DNA from 3 places in the Pseudarthrobacter sp. MOO13 genome. Region 2 is predicted to be linked to each of the others. Evidence: riboswitches for the same ligand, from Rfam matches in the RefSeq annotation. Region 2 holds a riboswitch; each other region holds the start of a gene.
What was found. A riboswitch is a leader RNA that binds a small molecule or an ion and turns the genes downstream of it on or off. The one in region 2 is predicted to bind S-adenosylmethionine.
Positions count from the first base shown of each region.

Region 1: it holds a riboswitch for S-adenosylmethionine, as region 2 does, so the genes downstream of both, AC4EEO_RS16225 (cobalamin-independent methionine synthase II family protein) here and metX (homoserine O-acetyltransferase MetX) in region 2, are expected to answer to the same signal.
Region 3: it holds a riboswitch for S-adenosylmethionine, as region 2 does, so the genes downstream of both, AC4EEO_RS06435 (aminotransferase class V-fold PLP-dependent enzyme) here and metX (homoserine O-acetyltransferase MetX) in region 2, are expected to answer to the same signal.

Region 1 covers NZ_CM177848.1:3,562,322-3,570,224, forward strand. Annotated here, with positions in the region: gene AC4EEO_RS16210 (DUF1508 domain-containing protein) at 1-158, opposite strand, end outside; gene AC4EEO_RS16215 (adenylosuccinate synthase) at 417-1,706, opposite strand; gene AC4EEO_RS16220 (M14 family zinc carboxypeptidase) at 1,936-2,991, opposite strand; SAM riboswitch class I at 3,213-3,317, shown strand; gene AC4EEO_RS16225 (cobalamin-independent methionine synthase II family protein) at 3,330-4,538, shown strand; gene AC4EEO_RS16230 (uracil-DNA glycosylase family protein) at 4,750-5,382, shown strand; gene AC4EEO_RS16235 (DUF3151 domain-containing protein) at 5,465-5,884, opposite strand; gene fbaA (class II fructose-bisphosphate aldolase) at 5,885-6,904, opposite strand; gene AC4EEO_RS16245 (TrmH family RNA methyltransferase) at 7,027-7,683, opposite strand; gene AC4EEO_RS16250 (HAD-IIA family hydrolase) at 7,742-7,903, shown strand, end outside.
Region 2 covers NZ_CM177848.1:2,706,789-2,714,691, reverse strand. Annotated here, with positions in the region: gene AC4EEO_RS12545 (bifunctional o-acetylhomoserine/o-acetylserine sulfhydrylase) at 1-1,017, shown strand, start outside; SAM riboswitch class IV at 1,117-1,232, shown strand; gene metX (homoserine O-acetyltransferase MetX) at 1,245-2,360, shown strand; gene AC4EEO_RS12535 (alcohol dehydrogenase catalytic domain-containing protein) at 2,478-3,614, shown strand; gene AC4EEO_RS12530 (hypothetical protein) at 3,635-4,225, opposite strand; gene AC4EEO_RS12525 (SGNH/GDSL hydrolase family protein) at 4,275-5,144, opposite strand; gene AC4EEO_RS12520 (alpha/beta hydrolase) at 5,222-5,872, shown strand; gene AC4EEO_RS12515 (RNA-binding S4 domain-containing protein) at 5,904-6,137, opposite strand; gene AC4EEO_RS12510 (DMT family transporter) at 6,170-7,165, shown strand; gene AC4EEO_RS12505 (glycine--tRNA ligase) at 7,293-7,903, shown strand, end outside.
Region 3 covers NZ_CM177848.1:1,371,816-1,379,718, reverse strand. Annotated here, with positions in the region: gene AC4EEO_RS06460 (sigma-70 family RNA polymerase sigma factor) at 1-610, opposite strand, end outside; gene AC4EEO_RS06455 (DoxX family protein) at 887-1,435, shown strand; gene aroA (3-phosphoshikimate 1-carboxyvinyltransferase) at 1,442-2,830, shown strand; gene rsgA (ribosome small subunit-dependent GTPase A) at 2,814-3,929, shown strand; gene hisN (histidinol-phosphatase) at 3,974-4,798, shown strand; SAM riboswitch class IV at 4,940-5,053, shown strand; gene AC4EEO_RS06435 (aminotransferase class V-fold PLP-dependent enzyme) at 5,091-6,509, shown strand; gene AC4EEO_RS06430 (class I SAM-dependent methyltransferase) at 6,602-7,360, shown strand; gene AC4EEO_RS06425 (metal-dependent transcriptional regulator) at 7,433-7,903, shown strand, end outside.

The DNA.
Region 1 (7,903 bases), 860 kb from region 2:
CCCGTCCCCGCACATTCACGAACGGCCGCGATACCGGCAGCTACCGCCGCCTTGTCCTCGAATCCTTGCGAGACGGCCATGACCGACCCATCGGGCCCCAGCAGCCGGAACCTGTAGAGCAGCTCCGGATCAAGAAAGACTTCAATGTTTCCTGCCACGGCATGTCCTTCCGGTCTGGTGTTTTCGACCGGCGACGGCTCTTCGCTGGGTGCATCCCTGCACCGCCAAACGCATAGTGGGACCGTCCGCTGATCAGTTCAAATGGTGTTAACGAGTCTGGCCGCCGCGGCTGCAGGGGTACAAGACCAACTGCGTTAAGCCTGTGTAAATTACTGCCCACGCCCCCAAACGCCGGCGGCGGCCCACCCGCAATGGGTGGCCCGCCGCCGTCGTCTACCGTGTTCCGGAGGGACGTGTCAGTCGTTGATGAGGTCGTTCACCACGATGGTCTGGTCCCGGTCCGGGCCAACGCCAATAGCGGAGAACCGGGTGCCGGACAGCTTCTCCAGCGCCAGCACGTAGTTCCTGGCGTTTTCCGGGAGGTCCGCGAGGGTGCGGGCGCCGGTGATGTCCTCGGTCCAGCCCTCGAAGTATTCGAAGATGGGCTTGGCGTGGTGGAACTCGGTCTGCGTCATGGGCATCTCATCGTGGCGGACGCCGTCCACGTCGTAGGCCACGCACACAGGGATCTGCTCGATGCCGGTGAGCACGTCCAGCTTGGTGACGAAGTAGTCCGTGAAGCCGTTCACGCGGGAGGCGTGGCGGGCCAGGACGGCGTCGTACCAGCCGCAGCGGCGCGGGCGGCCGGTATTGACGCCGAACTCACCGCCGGTCTTCTGCAGGTACATCCCCATCTCGTCAAAGAGCTCGGTGGGGAACGGTCCGGCCCCAACGCGGGTGGTGTAGGCCTTGATGATGCCGATCGAGCGGGAGATCCGGGTAGGGCCGATGCCCGAGCCCACGGACGCGCCGCCGGCGGTGGGGTTTGAGGAGGTCACGAATGGGTAGGTGCCGTGGTCGACGTCGAGGAACGTGGCCTGGCCGCCCTCCATCAGGACCACCTTGCCCTCGTCCAGGGCGGTGTTAAGGACCAGGGTGCTGTCGATGACCAGCGGGCGGAGGCGGTCGGCAAAGGACAGGAAGTAATCAACGATCTCGTCCACCACAACGCTGCGGCGGTTGTAGACCTTGACCAGGAGCTCGTTCTTCTGGCGCAGCGAGCCTTCCACCTTCTGGCGGAGGATGGATTCGTCGAAGACGTCCTGGACACGGATGCCCAGCCTGGCCACCTTGTCCATGTAGGCGGGGCCAATGCCGCGGCCGGTGGTTCCGATGGCGCGGCTGCCGAGGAAACGTTCGGTCACCTTGTCCAGCACCTGGTGGTAGGGGGCCACCAGGTGGGCGTTGGCGGACACGCGGAGCCGCGAGGTATCGGCGCCGCGGGCCTGGAGTCCGTCGATCTCCTGGAAAAGGGCTTCGAGGTTCACCACGCAGCCATTGCCGATGATGGGCACCGCGTTGGGGCTGAGAATGCCTGCGGGCAGCAGTTTGAGTTCGTACTTTTCACCGCCTACGACGACGGTGTGCCCGGCGTTGTTCCCGCCGTTGGGCTTGACGACGTAGTCAACACGGCCGCCCAGAAGGTCGGTGGCCTTGCCTTTTCCTTCGTCGCCCCACTGGGCTCCTACGATCACAATTGCTGGCATGGGATCCTCCCCCATTCGTTCGGGCTGCCCGGGTCCGGCCGCGGGGAGCGGACCTGCGCAGCGCCGTTCATGAGAATGCCCCGAACAGACCGGCCGTCGCCGGACCGCGGGGCGGCTCAGCGATGCAAGAGTTCCGGGGCTCTTACCACCCAAGTTTAGCGGATCAGGCACTTTGTCCACTCGATGGGCCCGCCGCGGCCCCGCAAGGGACTGCGGCGGGCCTGGTCCCTTACTCGTCCTCGGCTTCCCCGGCCGGCCGGGACGTCTGTTCGGCGAGAGTGTCCCAGAAGGAGGTGTCGGCGTCGGCAATGGAACCGTCCGCGATCGCCGCGGCGGTGGAGGTCAGGGTGGTGACCGTCTGCTTGATCAGGTAGCCGTTGCTCCGCTGCCCCAGCGCGTAGCCGTCCAGGTAATGGTCGGACATGCCGCGCATCTCGAAAAGCAGGGTGGCAATTCCGTATTCCACGGAGATGCCGTTGCGGCTGATGGTCTCCGCACTGCCGCCCTGGTACTTGCCCAGGTGGCCCCAGCCGGTGGAGTCCACGTTGTTGAAGACCACGGCGCCGAGCCGCTTGGATTTCTCGACGACGGCGGGATCGGCGTTCGGGGTGGTGGGGTACAGGATTGACCCGGACACCAGCTTGCCGTCGCGTTCAGCGCGGGTGCCCTGGTGGTGCAGGTCGATCATGTAATCGACGCGGTACTTGCGCATCACGTTGCTGTGCAGGGCCTGGGTCTCCGGCTGGACCTTGGCCACGTGGTCCCGGTTCAGGTCCACGCCCTCCGCGTTGTAACGCGTCAGGTGGCGGTCGCCTTTGGCGAGGTAGTCGTCCAAGGAAAAATTCACGTCCCCCATGGCGCCATCGGCATTGAGCATGGGCACGATCAGGATATTGACGCCGTCCAGGATGCCGGACGACTTGCCGGTGCCCAAGTGCTTGATGAACTCCATGGCGCCCTCGGTGGTGAGCTGTTCGTTGCCATGCTGCTGGGTCAGGTAGAGGATGGTGGGTTTGGCCGGGTCAGAGATGTATTTGACCAGGTGGATATCGCGGCCCTTGACCGTCTGGCCGATCACTTCCAGCTCCATGGCCGGTTGCTTGGCGTCCTGGTCCTTAAGGAAGGAGACCATCTGACTGTACGTAGCCAGCTTGCTTGTGGTGATCTGGCCGTTGCCGCCGTAGTTGGGGCCTTCGCCAACTGCGTGGGCCATCGGGGCGGACCCGGCGAAGACGGCCAGCGCCAGCGCGCCGGATACGGCAAGGGTCCTCAAAGATTTCGTCACAGTGCGTTACCTCTTTCGAGTGCATCGGGTGCGTTCAGCCGCCATGTTCCCCATCACGGCCCGTGACAGACAGCCAACCAAGCTTGACGAAAGCTGTCAATAGACTGGACAAAACCTGGGAACGGGTTGGGCTCTTGCCGGGGAGCGCCACCGCCCAACACTGATCCGCCGTATTCTGAACCGCATTTGCCCACGGGCGGTTCATGGATTTAGGTAATAGTGGACCATCCGGAGCGGCTGAGAGACCTGGCTCAATGACGCCGCAGCAACCACGGTCCGGCAGGAAAGCTGCCGGCCGAAGGTGCTACTGCCAGGACCGATGGAAGGAAGATTCCAGCATGCCCCTCAACACCGACCATATTCGCGCCACCCACGCCGGGTCCCTGCCTCGCACCGATGAACTCATCGCAGCCAACACCGCAAAGGAATCCGACGGGATCACCCCGGCGTTCCTGGAGCTCCTGGAAGACTCCGTTGTGGGCGTGGTCCAGCGCCAGAAGGACCTGGGCATCGATATCCCCAACGACGGCGAGTACGGGCATACGATGTCCAACTCCGTGGACTACGGGGCCTGGTGGAACTACTCCTTCGCCCGGCTCGGCGGCCTGGAGCCGACCACCGTGGACCGGTGGGCTGAAGCCGAAGTCCGGCGGTCGTCCCCCGGAAACGTTGTCCTGACGTCCTTCCCCGACCGGCGGGACCGGCAGGCGTTCAATGAGGCGTACAGCGATCCCTCCTCCGGGATCTTGGCGCACCGGAAGAGCGTGTCCCAACCCAAGATCGCCGGGCCCCTGACATATACCGGCCATGACCTGGTGGCCTCGGACATCAAGAACCTGAAGACCGGGCTCGCCGCGGCAGGCCTCAGCGAAGGATTCGTGGCGTCCCTCTCCCCCGGTTCCTGCGCCCGCGTCGCCAATGAGTACTACAAGAACGATGAGGAGCTCGTCTACGCCTGCGCCGATGCGATGCGCGAGGAATACAAAGCCATCATCGACGCCGGCCTGACGGTCCAGCTCGACGATCCGTCCCTGGCCGAGAGCTGGGACCAGATCAACCCGGAGCCGTCCCTGGAGGACTACCTGAAGTTCATCCAGCTGCGCGTCGAGGCCACCAACTGGGCCTTGCGGGACCTTCCGCAGGAACAGGTCCGGCTGCACGTTTGCTGGGGCTCCTGGCATGGTCCGCACACTACGGACATCCCATTCGCCGACATCATCGGCTCAGTGCTGCAGGTCAACGCGGGCGCGTACTCCTTCGAGGCGGCCAATGTCCGCCACGAGCACGAATGGCGTGTCTGGGAGGACACCACCCTTCCTGAGGGCAAAGTCATCATCCCCGGCGTCGTCTCCCACGCCACCAATGTGGTGGAGCACCCGGACCTGGTGGCGGACCGGATTGTCCGCTTCGCCAAGCTGGTGGGACGCGAGAACGTCATCGCGTCCACCGACTGCGGCCTGGGCGGCCGGGTGCATCCGCAGATCGCATTCGCCAAGCTGGAGGCTCTTGGCGAGGGCGCCCGCCGCGCCACCGGGCGCCTCTGGTAGTTATCCGCCCCTTCCGGGAATGACCGCCGGTCCACTGCGCCATGAATGAGGTGCGCTGGACCGGCGTTTCGTTTCTCCGGGCTTGGTAAACTGGCAAAGGCCGACCCGGAATCGGCCCACCCCAACTAACCACCGTTGATGAGCTGCGCCACCGTGCGCCCATTTTCGGCGGTGGACGCAACATCAATCCCCGCAGGAGAACCAGCCCTTCATGACCGCACTGGCCCCCGAAACATTCCACGAACAGCTCATGAGCCGCCGTTACGAGCCCAGCGTTGCCGCTGTCAACGAGCTGTGCGATTCCCTGCAGGAAGCGAAGCCCGGAACCGTGGTGCCCTACGTGGACCCCATGCACGATGTTGAGGAATGCCGCATCATCAGCCTGTACTCCAATATTGGCGAGATGGACCAGTCCGGTTTCATCACTGCCGGTGACCAGGACGCCGCGACCCGCATGCTGGGCATCCAGTGGAAGCTGGGCCTGCGCCCGGAATTCGTGATGCCCTGGAACGTCCACCCGTGGCACGTCCCGGGCGAGGCCAACGGAAAATTCACCCCGGACCAGGTGCAGGCAGGTTTGAAACCGCTGCTGAAGTTCCTCGCCCTGGTCCCCCGCGCTTCCGTGATCGTGGCGCACGGCACGGAGGCAAACCGCCTGGCCAACCTGCTGCTGAAGACCGAAGTCCCGCTGCTGTGGCGCCGCGGCCTCAAGACCTACAAGGTCCGCTCCCTGAGTGGCCGCGCCTTCGCCGGTTCACCGGCCCGCCAGGAGGAGTTTCTCGCGGACATGCACACGGCGTACGCCGATGCCATGGCACGCACCGGCATCGCCCACCAGGCCTAGGGTTTCGACGCGGCTCAACCACCGACGACGGCAGGTCACCTTCGCTGGGAAGGTGACCTGCCGTCGTCGTAATTAGTCGTATCTAGCCCTCGATGGCTGCCTTCGCCGCGGGATCGGAGTCGTTCAGGAACTTCTCGATCCGCTCCGGCTCGTCCGCTTCCCCAATAGCCGACGAAGCCCTGCCCAGCGAGTAAAGCGCACGGAGGAACCCGCGGTTCGGCTCGTGCTCCCACGGGATGGGCCCGACGCCGCGCCAGCCGTTGCGGCGCAGCGCGTCCAGTCCGCGGTGGTAGCCCACTCGGGCGTACGCGTAGGAGTCGATGGTCCGGCCCTCGGTCCACGCTTCCTCAGCCAGGATCGCCCACAACAGTGAGGACGTGGGGTGCTTTTCCACCAGGTCCAGGGCCTCGTGCCCGGCTTCCAGCTGCGCATTGACCTCGGTCTCGGCAGGCAGGAGCGTGGGCTCAGGTCCCATCAGGTTCTTGCGGAACTCATCCGACATCTAGAACGTCTTTCCGGCCGAACCGAGCTGCTTGGTGGCTTCCACCACGCGGGCCGCCAGGCCGGCTTCGGCGGAAGCGCCCCAGACGCGGGGGTCGTAGGTCTTCTTGTTGCCCACTTCGCCATCAACCTTCAGGACGCCGTCGTAGTTCTTGAACATGTGGTCGGCCACCGGGCGGGTGTAGGCGTACTGGGTGTCGGTGTCGATGTTCATCTTGATCACGCCGTAGGAGACGGCGTCGGCGATTTCCTGGTCCGAGGATCCGGAGCCGCCGTGGAACACGAGGTCGAACGGGCTGTCCTTGCCGATCTTCGCGCCCACCTGGGCCTGGATGTCCTTGAGGATCTCCGGGCGCAGCTTTACGCCGCCGGGCTTGTACACGCCGTGGACGTTGCCGAAGGTCAGTGCGGTGATGTAGCGGCCGTTTTCGCCGGCGCCCAGGGCGTCGATGGTGGCCAGGGCGTCCTCGACCGTGGTGTAAAGCTTGTCATTGATGGCGTTTTCGACGCCGTCTTCCTCGCCGCCGACCGTGCCGATCTCCACCTCGAGGATCATCTTGGCGGCAGCCGTGCGCTGGAGCAGGTCGCGGGCAATGCGCAGGTTTTCCTGCAGGGTTTCGGCGGAGCCGTCCCACATGTGGGAGTTGAAGAGCGGATTGCGGCCGGCCTTGACCTCGGCCTCGGAAGCCTCAAGCAGCGGCAGGACAAAGCCGTCCAGCTTGTCCTTGGGGCAGTGGTCCGTGTGCAGGGCGATGTTGACGTTGTAGTTCTTGGCAACTTCGCGGGCGAAAGCTGCGAAACCCAGGGAGCCGGCAACCATGTCCTTGGTGGACGCGCCGGACCAGTAGGCGGCGCCGCCGGTGGAGACCTGCACGATGCCGTCGGACTCCGCCTCCGCGAAGCCTCGCAGTGCCGCGTTCAGCGTCTGCGAGGACGTGACGTTGACGGCGGGGAAGGCGAATCCGCCCGCCTTCGCGCGGTCGATCATCTCGGCGTAGATCTCTGGGGTTGCAATGGGCATGCTGGCTCCTCTGCTGAGTTTCGTCTGTGGGTGGATGACCCTCAAGTAGACCGCTTACGGCTAGGCACCATCCTAGCCATTCCCGGGCAGGCCGGGTGTTTCGGGTCACGGGTTGGTAATACTCAGACCTGCTGGCCGAAGACGTGCCTGCGGACCCAGGCGTGCATGGCGATGGCGGCTGCGGAGGCGGCGTTAATGGACCGGGTGGAGCCAAACTGCTCAATGGACAGGGTGGCGACGGCTGCCTCGTGGACCTCCGGCGTCAGGCCCGGGCCTTCCTGTCCGAACACCAGCACGCAGTCCCGGGGCAGCTCGTAGGTCTCCAGCGGGACGGAGTCCGGGAAGATGTCGATCCCGATGATGGCGAGCCCCTCCCCGTTCGCCCACTGGACGAAATCCGCCACGGTGGGGTGGTGGCGTACGTGCTGGTAGCGGTCGGTGACCATGGCACCGCGCCGGTTCCACCGCCGTCGGCCGATGATGTGGACCTCTTTGGCCAGGAAGGCGTTGGCGGTGCGCACCACCGTGCCGATATTGAGGTCGTGCTGCCAGTTTTCGATGGCCACGTGGAAGTTGTGCCGCCGCGAGTCCAGCTCCGCAACAATCGCCTCGTGTTTCCAGTAGCGGTACTTGTCCAGCACGTTGCGCCGGTCCCCGTCCGCCAGGAGGTCAGGGTCCCAGTGGTCGCCTTCCGGCCATTCGCCTTCCCAGGGCCCGACGCCGACCTCGGCCTTGGCGGGTTCGGCGTCCCCGGGCTCGTGGTTGGGTTCGTCGGTCATCCCGGGCGTTTGATTCACCCTTCAACACTAGACTGGACCACTGGAGCATTCATCACCGGTGGAGGTAGACGTGGCAGAAGAAGTCCAGGCAGCAGGAAACCCCGCGGTTTACCGCAGCGGCCAGGAAATTGAATGCTGGCTGACGGACATGGACGGCGTCCTGGTCCACGAGAACCAGCCTATTCCGGGCGCTGCCGAGTTGATCCAGCGCTGGGTGGAT
Region 2 (7,903 bases):
ATCGTGGCCAGCCCCAGCCTGTACGGCGGCACCTACAACCTGTTCGCCCACACCCTGAAGAAGTTCGGCATCGCGGTCACCTTCGTGGAAGATCCGGACAACCTGGATCAGTGGCGGAATGCCGTTCAGCCCAACACCAAACTGTTCTTTGGCGAGGTGGTATCCAACCCGCGCCAGGACGTCCTGGACATCGAAGGCATCTCCCAGGTGGCCCACGACGCCGGCGTTCCCCTGATCGTGGACAACACCCTGTCCACGCCCTACCTGATCCGGCCGCTGGAGTGGGGTGCGGACATCGTGATCCACTCCGCCACCAAGTACCTGGGCGGTCATGGCTCGGCGATTGCCGGCGTCATCGTCGACTCCGGCAAGTTCGATTTCGGCAAGGACCCCGGCCGGTTCCCCGGTTTCAACACCCCGGATCCCACCTACAACGGGCTGGTCTACGCCCGGGACCTTGGCGAGGGCGGCGCACTGGGCGCCAACCTTTCCTACATCCTCAAAGCCCGTGTCCAGTTGCTGCGCGACCTTGGCTCGGCGGTTTCGCCCTTCAACGCCTTCCTGATTTCGCAGGGCCTGGAAACGCTGAGCCTGCGGGTGGAACGGCACGTTTCCAACGCCACGGAGGTGGCGCGCTGGCTGGAGGGAAGGGACGACGTCGAATCGGTCGCCTACGCGGGGCTGCCGTCCAGCCCCTGGTACGAACGGGGCCGCAAGTACGGGCCCAAGGGGACCGGCGCCGTCGTCGCTTTCAACCTGGCCGGGGGCGCGGAGGCGGGCAAGCGCTTCGTCGACGCCCTGGAACTGCACTCGCACGTCGCCAACATCGGCGACGTCCGTTCGCTTGTCATCCACCCGGCGTCGACCACCCACAGCCAGCTCTCGCCCGAGCAGCAGGTGGTGGCCGGCGTCAATCCGGGGCTGGTCCGCTTGTCGGTTGGCTTGGAGCACATCGACGACATCCTGGCCGACCTGGAGGCCGGTTTCCGCGCGGCCAAGGGCGGCGCCGACGCCTGACCGCCGGCACGCCGGGGCGCTGCCGGCCGGCAGCGCCGGGAAGTCACAACCAGTCACACTCTTGGCCTGGACCGGGGGGTGTTTCGTACACTCGAACCAGGTCATGAGTGCCAGTGACAGCCCCGGCTTGCTGGCCGGCAACCCTCCTTCCGCGGTGGGGTGCCCCGGGTGAAGACCTGGCCTGCCGGTCAAATGACGGCAGGCAAGCGCGTAGAAGAGGTCTTGCCATGACGGTTACCGTCGCCCGTACCACCATTCCCGAACACGGAGTTGTCCGCTACGCCTCCATCGGAGGACTCGAGCTCGAGGGCGGCGGCTACCTGCCGGATGTCACCCTGGCGTACGAGACCTGGGGCACGCTGAACGCGGACGGCAGCAACGCCATCCTGATCGAGCACGCCCTGACGGGCAGCACCCACGTGACCCGGGGCGACACCGACGAAGAGGGCTGGTGGGAACAGCTGGCCGGTCCTGGGGCGCCCGTCGATACGGACAGGTTCTTCGTGGTGTCCGTCAACATTGTGGGCGGCTGCTACGGGTCCACGGGCCCGTCGTCGGCCGCCCCCGACGGAGCACCCTGGGGCTCACGCTTCCCCCTGGTCACCCTGCGGGACAGCACTGTTGCCGAGGCCCGGCTGGCGGACCAGCTGGGCATCGGGAGCTGGTACGCCGTCCTTGGGGGTTCCATGGGGGGTGCCCGCGCCCTGGAGTGGGCGGTGACCTACCCTGACCGGGTGCAGCGCTGCGCCGTCATCTCGGTCGGCGCTGCCAGCACGGCTGAACAGATCGCTTTCGCCCAGGCCCAGACCCTGGCCATCCGCCAGGATCCGAACTTCAACGGCGGCGACTACTACGGCGGACCGTGTCCGGAAGACGGACTGGCCCTGGCACGGCGGATCGCCCACATCACGTACCGGTCCGCCGCGGAACTGGAAGGGCGCTTCGGCCGGGAACCCCAGGCCCCCGAGTCGCCCCTGCACGGCGGACTGCTGGCAAACCGCGGACGCTACCAGGTGGAAAGCTATCTGGACCACCAGGGCAGGAAGCTCGTCCGCCGGTTCGACGCCAACAGCTACATCGCCCTCACCGAGGCATTGATGAGCCACGATGTCTGCCGTGGCCGCGGGCCGCTGGCCGAGACCCTGGCCTCCGCCACCGCCCGGTTCTTCGTTGCCGCCGTGGACTCCGACCGGCTCTACTTCCCGTCCCAGTCCCGCGAATTGGCCCAGGCCCTGCCGGGTGAGGTTGACGTGCATATGATCTCGGCACCGATAGGCCATGACGGCTTCCTGACCGAGATCGGACAGCTGGGGAACCAGCTCCGGACGACGTTCCTGGCCTAGCTGCGCCCGTCCCGGCAGCGGCCGGCTGCCCTGCGGTGCTTCCGGTGCACGCTGCCGGTGGACGCCGCGGTGCCACAGTGCGGCAGGCCCGGGGTGGAAGTACGGCATGATCGTGTCATGAAAGCCGCCGTCCTGTATTCGACCGTTCCCGCCGCCGGACAGGCATCGGGAAACCCCACCTACGCTGACGCGAAACCGTTGGTCGTTCAGGAGCTGGACCAAGCACAGCCGCGCGCCGGTGAGCTTGGGGTTGCCATCACCTATTCGAGCCTGTGCCATTCGGACCTGTCCGTGGTGGACGGCTCCAGGGTCCGGCCGCTTCCGATGGCATTGGGCCACGAAGCGGTGGGACGGGTGGTGTCCGTGGGCGACGGGGTAGCCGATGTGTCCGTGGGAGACCACGTGGTGCTCGTTTTCGTGCCCAGTTGCGGCCATTGCCGGGCCTGCCGGGCCGGGAGGCCCGCGCTTTGCCACCGCGCTGCGGAGGTCAACGGCTCCGGTGACCTGCTGCATGGGCCGGCCTTGCTGCGCACGCCGGCGGGGGAGCGCATCAACCACCATTTGGGCGTCTCGGCGTTTGCGGATTACGCCGTGGTGGCGCGGGAGTCGGTGGTGGTGATTGACGACGACGTCCCGGACACCGTCGCGGCGATGTTTGGTTGCGCCGTGCTCACCGGAATGGGGGCCGTGCTCAATACGGCAGGCGTCAGTCCGGGACAGTCCGTGGCTGTCTTCGGCATCGGCGCAGTAGGCTTATCGGCCGTCATGGCGGCCCGCCTCGCCGGGGCCGCCGGAGTGATAGCCATCGATCCGAATCCGGGCAAGCACCCATTGGCCCTGGACGCCGGTGCCACGGCGGTGGGAACGCCTGCGGATGCGGCCCGTCTTGTGGCCGAGGCTGCCGGTGACGGGGTGGATGTGGCCGTCGAAGCAGTCGGCTCGGCCGGCGTGATCGCAACGTGCCTTGATCTGGTGACGCGGGGCGGCGCGGTTGTCTCTGTGGGACTGCCCCATCCGTCTGCTGAACTGTCCGTTCCGGCACTGCAGTTCGCAGGCGCGGGCAAACGGCTCCTCGGCTCCTACATGGGCGACGCGGTTCCCCGCCGAGACATCCCGGCGTACCTGGGCTACTGGCGGGAAGGCAGGCTTCCGGTGGAACTGCTGCACACCGATACCCGTCCGCTGGCCGACATCAATGAAGGCCTGGATGCGCTGGCATCCGGGCAAGTGGTCAGGCGGCTCTTCCGGGCTTGAGGCGTGGCGGCGGCTGGGGCTCAGCCGTTCATGATGTCGCTGCGGCGCTTCATGTAGTCCTCCATGGACATTTCGCCGTTGCTGTACTGCTGGTCCAGTTCTGCGAGCTTCCGGGCACGGAATCCTTGGGGCGCTCCCGGCGGGGGAACGGCCGGGCCTGGAGGCGGGCCGGCCGGCGTGTGGCCGGTACCCTGCTGCTGGCCGGGGAACTGCTGGCCCATACCCTGTTGACCCGGGAACTGCTGGCCCGGGAACTGCTGGAACGGCGGCTCCTGGGGCGCGCCGTAGCGGGGGTCCGGCATGGGGGGCTGCCCGTACTGGTAGGGCTGTGGCTGTGATTCATTGGCCGGGCGGGGCTGGCGGAAGCCGCCGGAGTAGTAGTCCTGCTGGGTGTAGCCGTCGCGGGGCTGGTTGCTCTGCGGCCCCGCGGACCCGGGAAACTGGCCGGACCCGGGGAACCCGCCCGGCCCGTACTGTCCCGGAAACTGGCCAGGGTACTGGCCCGGCAAGCCTTGGTCCCGGTCCCGCCGTGCCATGGACCGCCGGTACATCCGCATGGCTATGGGGACAACGAAGGACAGGATGATGATCCACAAAAACAAGCTGCTCACGGTGCCGCGCCTCTCGAAGGTTGTCCCTCCAGCGTAACCCCGTGCGGTCCTACCGGCGGCTGGGTTCCGAGGTTCCCAGCGGACCCTCGCCGGACCCCAACGGAACGCCCGGGCCAAAGACGGGACCCGGCGTCGGCCGTTTCGCCGTGACGCCGTCACCGGAGGACTGGTGCCGGAGCCGGCGCAGTACCCAGGGCACGAAGTATTCGCGCGCCCACACCAAGTCCCCGGTCCTTGCCTCGCGCCAGGTCCGGGGCGGCAGATCCTTGGGCTGGAGGGGTTCCAGCGAATGTTCAACGTTAAGCGAGTCCAGCACCATGGCCGCGATGGTGTGGTGCCCCAACGGGGAGAAGTGCAGCCTGTCCTGGTCCCACATCTGCGGATCGCTCAGTTGCCGGAGGGACCACATGTCGGCGATGACGGCGTCGTGCCGGGCCGCGACAGTCCGCAGGTTCTCGTTGTAAATGGCCACCTTGCTCCGGATCCTGCCCAGGACCGAGGAGCCGGTGTCCGGACCGTTGAACAGGACCACGGTGGCGCCGCCCATGGACAGGATCTGGACCACGGAATCGAGCTTTTCGGCCAGTGCGTCGGGGTCGCCGCCCGGGCGGATGAGGTCGTTGCCGCCTGCTGACAAGGTGACCAGGTCCGGCTTCAGGGCCAGGGCCGGGGCCAGCTGCTGGTCCACGATCTGCTGCAGGAGCCGGCCCCTGACGGCGAGGTTGGCGTAGGCGAAGTCCGGCTTGGTGCGGCCCAGTTCTTCGGCCACCCGGTCGGCCCAGCCGCGGTGCCCTCCGGGGCTTGAGGGCTCGGGGTCGCCGATGCCCTCGGTAAAGGAATCGCCCATCGCCACGTACCGGCTCCAGGGGTGGGAACCGGGGTGCACGGACGGGGTCTGGATGGCACTTGCGTCAGTCACTGTCCTATCCTGCCTTCCGCTTCAATGGCTACGCCAACGTAGGTTGTTACTTTCGGGTAACTGTAAGAATGGAAACCATGACTGACGCCGAAGTATTTCCCGCTCCCGTTGTCCTGTGGTCCCACCCCGAAGAGCAGCGTGCCGGCAAACCGCTGCTGGTGCTGCTCCATGGCTACGGCGCCAACGAACAGGACCTGTTCAGCCTTGCCGGGATGCTTCCGGGGGACTTTGCGGTGGCATCCGTCCGGGCGCCGATCGCCATGGGCCCGGGCTTCACCTGGTTCCCGTTGACGGCGTCCATCGACTACTCCCTGGACCGGGTCAAGGCGGCGTCGGCCTACGTCCAGGAATGGATCGACACCATCAGGGAAGGCCACCCCTCCGTTTCCCTGTTGGGCTTCTCCATGGGCATGGCCATGGCCACCACCCTCCTGCGGCAGCGTCCCACGGACTTCGCTGCCGTCGTCGGGCTCTCGGGCTTCGTGGTGGACGCCGCCGGCGACCCCACCTTCAAGGATGCAGAACTGGACGGAACCATCCCCATGTTCTGGGGCCGGGACCAGCAGGACCCGGTGATCACCCAGGACAAGATCGAGTTCACCATGGGGTGGGTGCGCAAGCACGTCAAGCTCACCAAGGTGCTCTACACGGGCATGTGGCACGGCATCAACCAGCAGGAGATCGGCCACGTGGGGGAGTTCCTCACCCACGAGGTGCTCAACAAGTAGGCGTACGACGACGGCGCCGCGGCCGTGGCGGTCAGCCCGCCTCCGGCGCGACCACCTTCACGGTGTGCCCGTTCACGGTGACGGTGTCGCCGTGGTGCAGCTGGCGGCCGCGGCGGTCGTCGATTTCGCCGTTGACTTTCACCAGCCCGTTCTTGATGAGCTCCGTTGCCTCCACGCCGTCCTCCACGAGGTTGGCAAGCTTCAACAGCTGGCCCAGCCGGATCATGCTGTCGCGGATAGGGACGTCGTCAATGGGGTTGCTCATACAGCAATAATGCCTGAACTAAGGTGGATCCAATGACCTCCCCTCCACGCCTGCCCGTCCTCGCAGGCCTGCCCCTGGCGGTGGGCGCCGGCCTGGCCATCCCCGTCCAAGGCCGCATCAACGGAGCCCTCGGCGCCCGCCTCAACGACGGAATCGCCGCAGCCGTGGTCAGTTTCAGCACCGGCCTGCTGGTGATGATCCTGATCTCGCTGGTCCTGCCGCGGGGCCGGGCCGGGCTGGCGGCCATCCTCCCGGCCGTCCGTACCCGGGCTTTTCCCCGCATCTACGTGCTGGCCGGCGCCATCGGCGCGCTGTTCGTCTTCGCCCAGTCCTTTACCGTGGGCCTCCTCGGGGTGGCCCTCTTCACCGTCGCCACCGTCACGGGACAGACCGTGAGCGGGCTGCTGGTGGACCGGCTGGGGATCGGCCCGGCCGGGAAGAAGTCCGTCACGGGAATCCGCATCATCGGTTGCGTCCTGACCATCGCGGCCGTCGCCTGGGCAGTGTCGCCGCGGTTCGGCGGGGGAGGTGCCGATACCGGCGCCGACCCGGCTGCGTTGCTCGTTCCGCTGCTCCTGCCGGTGGCCGCAGGCTTCCTGATGAGCTTCCAGCAGGCCATGAACGGCACCGCCACCGTCCACTACGGCACCCCCATCGCCGCCACCCTGGTCAACTTCGTGGCCGGCACCATCGTGCTGTGGGCGGCGTTCGCCGTGAAGCTCGCGGTGGCCGGGCCGGGCAACCCGTTGCCCGCCGACTGGTGGTACTACCTGGGCGGTCCCATGGGTTGCGTGTTCATCGGCCTGGGTGCCCTGCTGGTCCGCAGCCTCGGCGTCCTGGTCACCGGGCTCGGCATGATCGCGGGCCAACTCCTGGGGTCCCTGGCACTGGACCTGGTGCTGCCCGCGCCTGGCACCGTCGTCGCCCCTGCCACGGTCCTTGGGACCCTGCTCACCCTCGGCGCCATCATCCTGGCAACCTTGCCCTGGCCGCGGGGCGCGCTCCGGGGGCGCCGGCCGGTAGGCTAGTACACGCAGCTTTTGACGCATCTTCCCCCATCCGCCCACCCGGTGCCCGGTGTGCCCTGCACGCCGCAGCCGGGGTTTGCACACCGCGGACCGCACCCAGCGGCCCTGTAGAAATTGGAGTTACCCCATGGCAGCAAAATCCGTCCTCGACCAGGTCATTTCCCTCTCCAAGCGGAGGGGCTTCGTGTTCCAGGCCGGTGAGATCTACGGAGGTTCGCGTTCTGCCTGGGACTACGGCCCTTTGGGCGCTGAGCTGAAGGAAAACATCAAGCGCCAGTGGTGGCAGTCCATGGTCCGCGGCCGCGAGGACGTGGTGGGCCTTGACTCCTCCGTGATCCTGCCCCGCCAGGTGTGGGAGGCCTCCGGCCACGTCGAGGTCTTTTCCGACCCCCTGGTGGAATGCCTCTCCTGCCACAAGCGGTACCGCGCCGACCACCTCGAGGAAGAGTACGAGGAGAAGAAGGGCCGCCCGGCGGAAAATGGCCTGAAGGACATTGCCTGCGCCAACTGCGGCACCCGCGGCCAGTGGACCGAGCCGCAGGAGTTCTCCGGCCTGCTCAAGACCTACCTGGGCCCGGTCGCCAGCGAGGAGGGCCTGCACTACCTGCGCCCCGAAACCGCCCAGGGCATCTTCGTGAACTTCAACAACGTGCTCACCACCTCCCGGAAGAAGCCGCCGTTCGGCATCGGCCAGATCGGCAAGTCCTTCCGCAACGAGATCACGCCGGGCAACTTCAT
Region 3 (7,903 bases), 1.3 Mb from region 2:
AGATTTCCTTGTAGGCGTAGCCCTCGACGTCGGCGAAGTACACTGCCAGCCGGAATTCCTCCGGAATGTCCTGGAGCGCCCGCTTGACGTCTGAATCCGGGAGGTGGTCCAACGCCTCGGCCTCGGCCGACCGAAGTCCGCTTGAAGTATGGGACTCCGCGCGGGCAAGCTGCCAATCCTCGATCGTGTCCGAATTGGACTGAAGCGGCTCGCGCTGCCTCTTGCGGTAGAGGTTGATGTAGGTGTTGGTCAGGATCCGGTACAGCCACGCTTTGAGGTTCGTGCCCGGCTTGTATTGGTGGAACGCCGAAAATGCCTTGGTGTAGGCCTCCTGGACCAGGTCCTCGGCATCTGAGGGGTTCCGTGCCATGCGCATCGCCGCCGAGTACAGCTGGTCGACGTATTGCATGGCGTCCCGCTCGAAGCGCAGGCGGCGGTCCTCAACGGTCTCCGCCGCAACGTCCAGGGCGGCGTCCTCGGTGTCCGGCCCTGCGGCCGGACCAACCTCCCCCGCCGGCGCGGCAGAAGCCGGCGGGGCCGGTGCCGAGCCGTTCGCTGCGCCAGGTGAAGCCTCATACATGGCCGCGACGGCCGGATCCAGGGTGCTCATTGCCTTCAAGTCTACTGTCAGGCGCCCTGCCCGGGGCGTGCCGTACTCCAAGGGATCGGCAGCCAGTGCTTCCACTGCCACCGGACCCGCGGGCCTCGTTCCGTCCAACACCTTCCCCAAGGGCCAACTCCGCTCTGTATCGGGTGAATGATCATCGGGCCGCATGTCGGTGACCCGTCAGCCATAACCCCTTCCCGCAGGCAAATATTCCCCAAAAGTGCAAGACTAGGACCGACTCCGCCGCGTTCCGCGGTTCGTCCATCCAGGAGGAAATCCATGTCCTTTGTCCGCACGCTCGCACGGCCCATGCTCGCCTCCAGTTTTGTCATTGCCGGACTGGATAAGCTCAAGAACTCCGACGACACTGCGCAGCAACTCTCACCCCTGCTCCGCAAGGCCGCGGCCTCGCTTCCGTTCCAGGCCAGCGAGAAGACCCTCGCGCGTGTTATCGGCGGTACCCAGGTGGGCGCCGGCGTCCTGTTCGGCCTTGGAAAGTTCTCCAGGCTCTCCGCGTCGCTGCTGACGGTGGTTTCCCTGCTCAACACGTTCGTCGAGTGGCGCAGCGCGGACATCAGCAGCAAGGAAGGGCGCGAGACCCGCCGGAACCAGCTGCTCAAGAACCTGTCCCTCAGCGGCGGTGCGCTGCTCGCCTCGGTGGACACCGCAGGAAAGCCGGGACTGGCCTGGCGCGCCGAGCACCTTGCCGCAGGTGCCCGCCGGAACGCCTCGCACCTGGCCGCCGACGCGCGCAAGACCACGAACAAGAAGCTGCACAAGGCGGACAAGGCTGTCCGCCGCGCCGTCGACCACGCCACGGGAGCCTAAGCACGAATGACCGCAGCAACTGCCGCCCGGGACGCTTCCGGAACACCTGTCCAGCACTGGGACGCCCCTTTCGCTTCCCGGCCCGTCAACGCCACCGTTACGGTGCCTGGCTCGAAGTCCCTGACCAACAGGTACCTCGTTCTGGCGGCATTGGCGGATGGGCCGTCCCGGTTGCGGGCGCCCCTGCATTCCAGGGATTCCGTGCTGATGATCGATGCGCTGCGGCAGCTTGGCGCCACGATCACGGAGGTCCCGGGCGACGGAACCTTTGGTCCCGACCTCGAAGTGGTTCCGTTGCCTGCGTCCGCGCCCGTGACGGAGGCCCGGATCGACTGCGGGCTGGCCGGTACGGTGATGCGGTTCGTTCCGCCGCTCGCTGCACTCCGCAACGGGATAAGCGTGTTCGACGGCGACCCGCACGCACGCAAGCGCCCCATGGGGACCATCATCGAGGCCCTCAAGGCCCTGGGTGTGGCTGTCTCAGCCGAAGACGGCAACGCCCCGTCGTCCCTCCCGTTCGCCGTGGCGGGCAAGGGCTCCGTCCGCGGCGGCCACCTGGTGATTGATGCCAGCGCTTCGTCCCAGTTTGTCTCCGCGCTCCTGCTCGTGGGGGCACGGTTCGACGACGGCCTGCATCTTGAGCACGTGGGCAAACCGGTACCAAGCTTGGACCACATCAACATGACGGTCTCGGTCCTTCGCGGCGCAGGCGTGTCCGTGGACGATTCCGTGCCCAACCACTGGGTGGTAGCGCCCGGACCGATCCGTGCCTTCGACCAGCGGATCGAACAGGACCTTTCCAACGCGGGCCCGTTCCTGGCGGCGGCCCTCGCCTCTCGGGGAACGGTCCGGATCCCCAACTGGCCGGCGGAGACCCGGCAGGTGGGCGACCTGTGGCGCAACATCCTCACCAGCATGGGTGCCACGGTCACGTTGGACAGCGGCGTCCTGACCGTCACCGGCGGTCCGGAAATCAAGGGTGGGGACTTCGCGGACACCAGCGAACTCGCCCCCACCGTCGCCGCGCTGTGCGCCTTGGCCTCGGAGCCCTCCCGGCTCACCGGGATCGCGCACCTGCGAGGACACGAAACCGACAGGCTGGCTGCCCTGGTGGCAGAGATCAACCGGCTCGGCGGAGACGCCGAGGAAACTCCGGACGGACTGCTCATCCGCCCCGCCCGGCTGCACGCCGGCGTCGTGCACAGCTACGCGGACCACCGGATGGCCACGGCCGGGGCGATCCTGGGACTGGCGGTACCGGGCGTCCAGGTGGAGGATATTGCCACCACAGCCAAGACCATGCCCGACTTCCCACAGCTGTGGGCAGGCATGCTGGCCCAGGAGGGCACGTCCGCTGCCGGACCGGAAGGGCGCGGCAGTGGCGCGGAGCACTGATTCCTGGGACGAATCGGACGTCAGGATCCGCCCGAGCAAGAAAGGCTCCAGGCCACGCACCAAAGACCGCCCCAGCCACGATGACGCCGTAACCGGCCGGATCATCACGGTGGACCGTGGGCGGTACACCGCGGTGGTGGGTGAGGACTCGGACAATGAGCGGGTGGTCATCGCTGCGCGGGCCCGCGAGCTTCGCCGCAATCCCGTGGTGGCCGGCGACTTCGTCTCCCTGGTGGGGGATGTCTCCGGAGCCCCGGACACGCTGGCCCGGCTGGTGAAAATTCAGGACCGCCGCACCCTGCTTCGCCGCAGTGCCGACGATACCGACCCCGTGGAGCGCGCCGTGGTGGCCAACGCGGACCAGCTGGTCATCGTCGTGGCGGCCGCCAACCCCGAGCCCCGCACAGGCTTCATTGACCGCGCCCTGGTGGCGGCCTACGACGCCGGGATCGCGCCGATCCTGCTGGTGACCAAGGCCGACGTCAAGGATCCCGCCGAGCTCCTCTCCAATTACACGCACCTGGACTTCCCCGTCATCATCAGCAAGACCGCCGACGCACAGGCCTCCGGGATCGACGCGCGGTCCGACGACGGCCTCTCCGCCCGGCTGGACAGCGCTGCGGTGGCCGCCCTCCGCGCACACCTCGACGGCACCGTCACCGTGATGCTGGGGCATTCCGGGGTGGGCAAATCCACTATGGTGAACGCACTCACGGGCGCCGAGCGCGCCACCGGCGGCGTCAACGCCGTCACCGGGCGCGGCCGGCACACGTCGTCGTCGGCGCTGGCACTTCGGCTCGCGGACGCGCCGCCCGGCAGCTGGATCATCGACACCCCGGGGATCCGGTCCTTTGGCCTGGCGCACGTGGACCCGGACAGGATCCTGCGCTCGTTCCCGGATCTCTCCCCGGGCATCGAAAACTGCGAGCGGGGCTGCAAGCACACGGCAACGGCGGTCAACTGCGGGCTGGACGAGTGGGTGGACGGCGGACACGCCGGCCCTACCGGCGCCGCCCGCCTGGCGTCCCTGCGGCGGCTGCTCGGCGCCGATCCAAGGATGGAAGCACAGGAAACGAAGGAGCTTGGCAGCGTCAACTGACGCGTTCTCCCGGCAGAAACGCCCGCAGACGGTAGTTTGGAACCATGATCCAACCCGCTTCGAGTTACAACGATGACCTGCGCCTGGCCCACGTCCTGGCCGACTCCGTGGACGACCAGACGATGAGCCGGTTCAAGGCCCTGGACCTCCACGTCGAGACCAAGCCGGACCTGACGCCGGTCACCGACGCCGACAAGGCGGCCGAGGAGGCCATCCGAGGCCAACTCTCCCGCTCCCGGCCCCGCGATGCCGTTCTGGGTGAGGAATTCGGCAGCACCGGCCACGGCTCGCGGCGCTGGATCATCGATCCCATCGACGGGACCAAGAACTTCGTCCGCGGCGTCCCGGTCTGGGCCACGCTGATCGCCCTGGTGGACGAGGGCGAGCCGGTGGTGGGCGTCGTCAGCGCTCCGGCACTGGGCAAGCGCTGGTGGGCTGCCAAAGGCATGGGCGCGTACATGGGCAGGTCCCTGGCCGCCGCCACCCGGCTTCGGGTTTCCAACGTCTCAAACCTGGCCGACGCCTCCCTCTCCTATTCCAGCCTGGGCGGCTGGAAGGAACGCGGAAACCTTGACGACTTCCTCGGCCTGACGGAAGACGTGTGGCGGACCCGGGCGTACGGAGACTTCTGGTCCTACTGCATGGTGGCGGAAGGCTCGGTGGATATCGCCTGCGAACCCGAACTGAACCTGTACGACATGGCTGCCCTGGTACCGATCGTGGTGGAGGCCGGCGGCCGCTTCACGTCCCTCGAAGGCGAGGATGGCCCGTTCGGCGGCAATGCCCTGGCCACGAACTCGATCCTGCATTCAGAGGTGCTGCACCGGCTGAACCCGGACCTCGACGACCTGCTCCAGCAGTCGCCCTAGCGGCACAATAATCGAACAATACGACGCCGGACGCCTCCTTGAGGGGGCGTCCGCGGCCGTTTCTTCGGCAGGGCGTAACAAAAGCCTTAACAATTGCCGCGGCTTTAGTCCTGCCCATTCCATGTTCTACGCTTTTATCCAGGTCACGAGTGCCAGCGCAAAACCCCGGTTTGCTGGCCGGCAACCCTCCATTCGCGGTGGGGTGCCCCGGGTGACGACCAGGCCGGTCCGGAGCGGATACGGCAAGCGCGGATTCCACTGTGCCGGAGTCCTGTATCCAAGTGAGGTCTCTGTGACAACTGCCACCGTCTCCCCCCTTTCCGCCACCGCCAACGCCGCCGCGGCGGATCCGCGACAGGCCGTCGCCGGCCGGCCCCTCGCCGCGGTCACCGGCGCCGAGATCCAGGCGCCGCTGATCTCCGGCGGCCACGTCCGCTACGCAAACCTCGACTACGGCGCCTCCGCACCGGCGCTGTCAGTGGTGTCCGCGTACCTGAACGAGATCCTCCCGTACTACGCGAGTGTCCACCGGGGCGCCGGCTACGCATCCCAGATCAGCACCTCAGTGTACGAAAACGCACGCAACATTGTCCGCGACTTCGTGGGAGGGCGCCCCGGCGATTCGGTCATCTTCACCCGCAACACCACCGACTCCCTGAACCTGCTGGCCGGCTGCCTGCCGCTGGCGGACGGCCGCCCCGCCGGAGATGTCCTTTACCTGGACATCGAACACCACGCCAACCTCCTGCCCTGGCAGGGCGTCCCGCACCGCAGCATTGTCGCCGCGGATACCATCAGCGGCACTTTGGAGGCAGTCCGCACCGAACTTGAGCAGGGCGGGGTCAGCCTGCTGGCCGTCACCGGCGCTTCCAACGTCACCGGCGAGATCCTCCCCATCCGGGCCTTGGCCGCGCTGGCGCACCAGTACGGCGCACGGATCGTGGTGGACGCCGCCCAGCTTGCGCCGCATCGCCGGGTGGACATCAGCACGGACGACGTCGACTACCTTGCGTTCTCCGGGCACAAGCTCTACGCGCCGTTCGGCGCAGGCGTCCTGGTGGGACGTGCTGACTGGCTGGACGCCGGTGTCCCGCACCTGGCCGGGGGCGGTGCCGTCAAGGAAGCAAGGCTCGACGGCGTCAGCTGGGCCACCGGCCCGGCCCGCCATGAGGGGGGATCGCCCAACGTCCTGGGAGCCGCCACGCTGGCCCGCGCCACCCAGGTGATCGCGGAACTGGACCAGGAACGCTGGCACGCCCACGAGTCCGCCATCCGCTCCTTCCTGGTGGAGGGCCTCCAGGGCATCGATGGCGTCACCGTCCACCAGATCTTCAAGGACACCAATCCGGAAACGGACACCATCGGCGTGGTCAATTTCTCGGTTGCAGGCTACGACGCCGGGCTGGTGGCCGCCTACCTCTCGGCGGAGCACGGCGTGGGCCTGCGGGACGGACGCTTCTGCGCCCACCCACTGCTGAAACGCCTGGGCCTGCCCAACGGATCACTCCGGGCGAGCTTCGGCGTCGGATCCCGGCTGGAGGATGCCGAACGCCTTCTTGCCGGCATCCGCGCACTGCGCAGCAACGGGCTGGGCTGGGACTACGTGGTTGACGCAGGCCGTTGGGTGCCCGCCAACGACTCCCGCACCTACCCGCACTGGGCACCCAACACCCCGGGCACGGCCGGTGCGGCCCCCTGTATCGACGACTAGGGCACCTCCCGCTCCTGCTCCCCCAGCACATGTCCAAAGGGGGTGCGGTAAATTCGAGGGGCATCAACAGTCGGAATTGAAGGAGTCCACGCGTGGTTCGGGGTGGCCCCAAGCTTGATCACGGGCGCCGGCGGGAACTTGGCGGCAGTTTCCGCGACGGCGGACGGCACTACCAGCGCGTCAGGCCGGGCTACCCCGTGGAATCAGCCCGGTGGCTGGTCCCGGCGCAGGCCCGTGACGCACTCGATGTCGGGGCCGGTACCGGGAAGTTTACGGCCCTGCTGCTGGAGCTTGGCCTGGAGGTAACCGCCGTCGACCCTTCCACGGACATGCTCGCCCAACTCGCGGCACACTGCCCTGCTGCCACGGCCGTGGCGGGGACCGCGGAGGCGACGGGGCTGGCCGAAGCCTCCTTCGACGTCGTCACCGTGGCGCAGGCCTGGCACTGGTGCGACGCGCTGCCTGCGAGCACCGAACTTGCCCGCGTCCTGCGCCCGCACGGAACGCTCGGACTCATCTGGAACCAACTGGATACCTCGGTGCCGTGGGTGCACAGGCTCTCCAGGATCATGCACGCCGGCGATGTGTACCGCCCGGGCCACAAGCCGGTGGTGGGGCCCGAATTCACCGGGCTCGAAGGGCATGTCACGCACTGGCAGGACAAGGTGACCACCACGGACCTGATGGAACTCACCAAGTCCCGGAGCTATTACCTGCGCGCCGGCGAGGCAACCAGGGCCAAGGTCCTGGCGAACCTGGACTGGTACCTCCACGACCATCTGGCCTACCCGCCCGACCAGGAACTCGATCTTCCCTACCTCACCTTGGCGTGGCGCGCCGTGAAGGCGTAACGGGATGGGTTTGCCCGACGCCGCAGGCCCCGCGGACCCGGCCACGGCAGGGAACCCGGTAGGCTTGAGCCTGTGAAGACCAGCGCGCCATCCTCCTCCATCGAGGACTACGTCAAGGTCATCTATTCATTCACTGAATGGCAGGACAAGCCCATCACGTCCTCCCAACTGGCGCAGCGGCTCGGGGTTGCGAACTCGTCAGTATCGGAGATGGTCCGCAAGCTCAAGGACCAGGGCCTGGTGGACCACAAACCGTACAGCGCCGTGACCCTGACCGAGGCGGGACTGCGGCTCGCGCTGGCCATGGTGCGGCGCCACCGGCTGATCGAAACCTATCTCGTGGAGCGCCTGGGCTACAGCTGGGATGAAGTGCACGATGAAGCCGAACAGCTGGAGCATGCGGTGTCGGACACCTTCATCGAGCGCGTTGCCGCCAAGCTCGGGGACCCCAGCCGGGATCCGCACGGCGATCCCATTCCCACGGCGGACGGCCAGGTGCTGATGCCACGCGCCCATCTCCTCGCCGAACTGGACGAAGGCCAC